Regions from separate parts of the Sporofaciens sp. SGI.106 genome, predicted to be linked through region 2. Evidence: predicted binding sites of a transcription regulator. Region 2 holds the regulator's gene; the other holds the start of a gene.
The links. Region 2 encodes HrcA, which represses chaperone genes, less so after heat shock. Its sites were predicted from a motif close to TGTTAGCACTCNNNNNNNNNGAGTGCTAACA; they were not measured.

Region 1 (3,205 bases), on a different contig from region 2:
CGTTATCTGCATCCTTCTGTTCCTTCGGATCAATGACGGTTCCTCCGTTCTCCTCGATACATTCCTTCAAAGTCAGATATTTGTGATCAATATTCTTAAACAGGATATAATCCATCATCTTATCACAGAATTTCTCATCCTTCAGACATCCGAATTTAATAAACGGACTGATATCATCCCAGTATTTCTCATAATTTTCTTTGTCAGTCTTGCACATTCCGCTCAGTTTATCTGCAACCTTTTTAGAAATGTAATCCGCAATCTTGTTGACAAATCCATCGTTCTGAAGTGCACTTCGAGACACATTCAGCGGAAGATCCGGACAGTCAATTACTCCCTTAAGCACCATGAGAAATTCCGGAATAACCTCTTTAATATTATCAGCAATGAAAACCTGATTATTATATAACTTAATTGTTCCCTCAATAGAATCATACTCTGTATTAATTTTCGGGAAATACAGGATACCTTTTAAATTGAACGGATAATCCATATTCAGATGAATCCAGAATAATGGTTCTTTATAATCCATGAATACCTTTCGATAGAACTCAATATAGTCCTCCTTTGTGCATTCATTCGGATGCTTTGTCCAAAGCGGTGCAGTATCATTCAGAGCGACAGGACGCTTATTGATTTTTACCTTATCTCTGGCAGGAGATACTTCTACCATCTCCTTCTCGCCATTTTCATTTTCTTTTTCTTCCATCTTAGCTTCTTCATGAATACGTTCTACAACCACATCATCCTCACGAAGATCTGCCTCGTCGATAGTCTCAAACTCCTGCTCAGCATTTGCTTTGGAAAGGAAAATCGGAACCGGCATAAAGGAACAATATTTTTCCAGCACCTCTCTTGCACGATATTCATTTGCAAATTCCAGACTGTCTTCATTCAGGAACAGCGTAATTTCAGTACCAACACCAGCCTTATCTCCATCGGACATTTCGTATTCTGTACCGCCATCACTTACCCAATGAACCGGTGTTGCACCTTCTTTATAAGAAAGAGTATCGATATGAACTTCGTCTGCAACCATAAAGGCAGAATAAAATCCCAGTCCAAAATGACCGATCATATCGTCCTCTGTTGTCTTATCCTTATACTTTTCCAGAAACTGGGTTGCACCGGAAAATGCAATCTGTGTAATGTATTCTTCTACCTCATCAGCTGTCATACCAAGACCGTTATCAATAAATTTCAGGGTCTTCTCCTCCGGATTAACGATAACCTGAAGTTCCGGCTTATAATCTTCCGGTGCATTGTACTCACCCATCATATCCAGCTTTTTCAGCTTTGTAATAGCATCACATCCGTTAGAAATCATTTCACGGAAGAAAATATCGTGGTCGGAATATACCCATTTTTTAATGATAGGGAAAATATTCTCACTGCTGATTGATAATGAACCTTTTTTTGCTGCCATGTATATCACTCCTTAATTTTATATTATTTGACAACTTTTTTGTGAAATTTTTACTTCTTCACTTGCTAATGAACATGATAATACCCAGAATTTCAAATGTCAATAGAAAATTAGCACTCTTTCAACAAGAGTGCTAACAATTTTCTTAAGAATATAAACTTTTTATAAATTTTTCTCTACTCCACGCTCTTCAAAGACTCTACCATGTCTATTTTTTTCAACTTGAAGTACATTACCCAGTTTACAAAACAGGAAAATCCTATAGTAAATAACATACTGTAAATATAACTGGTTCTATTGATAATTCTTCCAAACATTACAGAATCAACTTCCACTGTCTCAATAATAAACCTGTGCAGCACCGCTCCAAGGCCACAACCAACCACGACTCCGATCAATGTAAGAATAATATTCTCCCTGTACACATAGGCACTGACCTCCTGATCATAAAATCCCAGAACCTTCAGCGTGGCAAGTTCTCTGCGCCGCTCTGTGATATTAATATTATTCAGATTATAGAGCACCACAAAAGCAAGCATACCGGCAGATATAATCAGTACCATAGTAACCAGATTCAGCGTCTTCAGCATATTATTCAACTGCTCTTCAATATCACTGAGATAACTTACATTCAGAACAGCCTCCTCATTCAAAATTCTCTCACCTGTTTCTTCCAGTTTTGTACCTTTATCATCAGAAGCAGTAAAGTATATACAATTTGGTTCAAAATCTCTGCCATAGATTTCCTCGTAAAGATTTTTTGACATATACAGATAGTGGCTCATATAATTTTCGCAGATATGTGCTACTTTTACCTCATGATTACCATTTTCCGTATCCTGTATCTCTAAAGTATCACCGACCTTTACCCCCAGCTTCTTCGCTGATTTTTCATTAAGAATGACTCCCTCATCATCCAGTTCATAAACTTCCCCGGAAATTCTGTCATGGAATTTTACAAAGGAATCTATCTCCTTCATATCCTCCGGTACTGCCTGATACACATTCCATTTAACAGAATCTTTGATCAGCGTCACATTTTTCATATTCATATTCAGAAACGACTCCACTCCTTGATCTGCTTCAAGATCATCCATAAGAGTTTCCCGATCCTCCTCCGAAACATCCTCTTTAAGATAAGCCATACCGTCATATATCTGAATTTCTTTGTACTGAATACCGGCAATCTCAAAGATAGAATCCTTAAGGCCAAATCCCACCAGCATCAATCCCATACAGCCGCCGATTCCAAATATAGTCATAAAAAAACGTTTTTTATAACGGAACATATTCCGAATCGTTGATTTCCAGATAAAACTCAGATGTTTCCATATAAATGTAATCCGTTCCACGAAAACACGTTTTCCTTTTTTCGGTGCAGGCGGACGCATCAGTACCGCAGGCTGCGATGCCAGCTCTCTGTAGCAGGCGATCATAGTCGCTGCCAGAGTACACAAAAGAGCGGCGGCCGTCGCCATCACAGCATAGTCCATATTATATGGAACCTTTATATCCATCATATAGGGGTAAATCGTCCTGCTGTATGCATAGACTATTATATATGGAATTACTTTCTCTCCTATCAGTACGCCAAGTACACTTCCTCCTAATGTAGCCGCAAAAGCATATCCCAGATATTTAGACGCAATAGCGAATTTACCATATCCCAACGCTTTCATGGTTCCTATCTGGGTTCTCTGTTCCTCTACCATACGCGTCATACTGGTAAGACTGATAAGCGCTGCCACAAGGAAAAACAGCACCGGAAACACCTGTCCT
Region 2 (3,205 bases):
CAATGATTTTTCCCATGATTTATTCCTCCTGTTTTACTATTTTATTCTTAAAAAATGTTTTGGCTGTTAATTTGCAACCTTTACCATACTGTGTCTCACTACAGATTCACGGTACATGTAACCTTTCTGGAATTCTTCTGCTACGATGTTTTCACCGAAGTTTTCGTCCTCCACATGCATCACTGCGTTGTGGAAATCCGGATTGAATTCCTGACCTACTGCCTCGATCGGTTTCACTCCTGCCTCTTCCAGTGTGGTCATCAGCTGCTTATAAATCTTATCCATTCCCTGAATGAACGGATCTGCCTTTTCTTCCTCACTGACAGCTCCGAGACCTCTCTCGAAATTGTCTACTACCGGAAGGATTTTTTCTATGATATCTTTCGCTCCTATTTCGTACATCTGAGATTTTTCTCTCTCGGTACGTTTGCGGAAGTTATCAAACTCTGCCATCTGACGAGTCAGCTTATCGGTAAGCTCTTCAATTTTCTCGTCTTTTTTGTCTTTTTTATTTTTCTTGCCAAAGAACTTTCCTTTCTTTTCTCCGGCTTCTGCCTCTTCGGAAGCTTCGGTTTCTTCTGCCTCTCCTGCTGCCTCTGTCTCTTCAGATGCTTTTGCATCAAGAGGTTTTTCTTTAGAATCACCGGCATCAGAAGTTTCCTCTGCAACCGCTGCCTGTTCAGCTGCTTTTTTTGCTTCCTCGACAGCTTCTTTTACCATTTCTTCCTGGCTCTTTTCCTGATTCATTTCCTGATTCTTATCCAAGGGTTAATCCACCTTTCTTAACACTTTTTACTGTTTATGGAAAATCGCATCCAGTTCACTCTGCAAACGCTTCAGTGATTTTAATACATGTTCATAATCCATACGTTTCGGTCCGATAATACCGATTGTTCCCTTCATTCCTTCTCCCAATTCATAGGTTGCTGTCACAACACTGCAGTCCTTCATGGTCTGAACCGGCGTCTCATCACCGATATACACCTGAATTCCTGTATTTTCCTCCTGGGATAAAGTCTGGGTTACCAGTTCGGTGAGCTGCTGCTTTTCCTCAAAGGCACTGATGATTTCCTGTGCACTCTGTTTATCGGAAAGCTCCGGATATTTGAAAATATTCGTGGCACCGCTGGTGTAAATCTGCATATCTTCATCAACCTGAATGGCATCTGCCACTGCGTCCAGCACGTTACTGATGACCTCGCTGTGTATTCCTGCCTGTTCTTTTAATCTGGCGATCAGTCCCAGATTAATTTCTTCAATGGACATTCCATTCAGTGTAGTGTTCAGAAGCATATTCAGCTTCAGAAGATTTTCATTGCTGAGCGGTTCGTCAACGCTGATGATCTTATTCTTAATCACGTTACCACCAAGGACGATTACTGCAATGATCTGTTCATCATCTACCTGTGATAACTGAATGAATTTAATCTTGTTAGCGCTGTTCACCGGAGTAGAAACCATTGTCGCATAATTTGTATTCGTAGCAAGAACTTTCGCTGCCTGTTTCAGAAGCTGATCCATCTTGTCTGCCTTCTCCAGCATCTGCTCCTGCATTTCATTTAACTCCTGCTCCTTCTCCTGCATCAGCATATCTACGTAAAGCCGATAGCCTTTGTCGGAAGGAATCCGTCCTGCGGATGTGTGCGGCTGTAAAATGTATCCCAGCTCTTCCAGATCCGCCATCTCGTTACGAATGGTAGCAGAACTTAAATTCAGGTCCGTATATTTGGAAATAGTTCTCGAGCCAACCGGCTCTCCGGTTTCTAAGTATGTCTGGATAATTGCATGTAAGATTTTGAGCTTTCGTTCACCCAGCTGTTCACTGACCTGCATCTTTCCGCCTCCTCCCTAGCTGTTAGCACTCATTAAATTCGAGTGCTAATCTTTACGATTATTAATGTAGCACTACTGGTTTCATTTGTCAACACAGTTTATAGTTTTTTTATATTGGGGACGTAGCAAAATGCATTTTGCTACGTCCCCAATTGACATTCGTGGTGTACCCAACCGCCAATTCCCCTGTACCCATTTATTGGCTGTCCACTAAATTATAAGTTTCCACACATATTTTCTGTGCCCTTCGCTTACCTATCTTTAAGGTTTCCGCTAATTTCTTAATGTATTCTTCTCTATTTTCCTCAAACACCTGCACCAACAAACTCAATTGCTTTTCTTCGAACATCTCCTCTGCAATCTGGAGCGCTATTTCACAATATTGTTTATTCATATCATCCGGATAATCTATGAATATCTCAGACTGACGTTCTTTATGAAATGCGTCAAAAGCCTGGAAATCTTCGAAATGTTTCTTGTACATCAAAACTGCCTTTTCGTCCAGTATTCCTGTAGTTTCTGTCATATAATCTGCCATACTGCTATATTTATAGCGAACAGGATTCTTTATCATCCCCGCTTTTACCGGATTTAAATGAATATATCTCAAACACGTCCAGAAATACCTCTCATTTTCGATACATTCACTCATGAAGCGATTCTGGAACACATGTCCATTACGGTGGTGTTTATAATTATAATAAGATGCGTATTCGGCCAAAACTCTAGCCATGAATAAAGATAACGTTTCGATTTCTGCCCTGATAATAAAATGAGCATGATTAGACATAATACAATATGAATATATTTCAACCTTGATTTTTCCTAAAGTCTTTAGAATAATACTCTTCAAGAATATTTTTTCACGCTGCATATTAAATATTTTCTCTTTATTGATACCTTTTACTACAACGTGATAAATACCGGTTGTACTCTTCTTTCTTCTGTGTGTTGCCACCTTATCCCTCCTTTTTATGCAATTAGGGACAGGTACAAATACAATTGGGTACACCACAAATGTTAATTCAGGACGTAGCAAAATGCATTTTGCTACGTCCCCTTTTTTTAGCTAAGTTCAACTTTTACTGCCTCTTCCGGCTTAAACTCATTCTCCAGATCATAGATATTGTGTCCTGTAGATTCTCCCAGAACTCTTCCCTCCAGAGAATAGCAGCGGATAAATCTCTTCACATCGATGCTGGACCAGTGCTCTACATCCCAGCTCATGTATCCGTCTGCATCTGATTTTTTCTCTCCCAGATACAAGTCTACCTGGCGGCCGTTTCTCATCAACTCAATGAGACCTTTGGTTCCATCCACTTCTAACTCTTCTTTTTTTACTGAATCGTACACTTTCATGCTTATTCCCTCC

Region 1: the regulator HrcA is predicted to act here: its motif matches at 1,535-1,565, upstream of htpG (molecular chaperone HtpG).

What each region holds. Positions count from the first base shown of each region.
Region 1 covers NZ_JBNPMZ010000013.1:23,511-26,715, reverse strand. Annotated here, with positions in the region: gene htpG (molecular chaperone HtpG) at 1-1,426, opposite strand, end outside; gene ACQRCC_RS10240 (FtsX-like permease family protein) at 1,603-3,205, opposite strand, start outside.
Region 2 covers NZ_JBNPMZ010000003.1:59,882-63,086, forward strand. Annotated here, with positions in the region: gene dnaK (molecular chaperone DnaK) at 1-16, opposite strand, end outside; gene grpE (nucleotide exchange factor GrpE) at 67-747, opposite strand; gene hrcA (heat-inducible transcriptional repressor HrcA) at 793-1,833, opposite strand; gene ACQRCC_RS03395 (transposase) at 2,030-2,791, opposite strand; gene ACQRCC_RS03400 (hypothetical protein) at 2,899-3,192, opposite strand.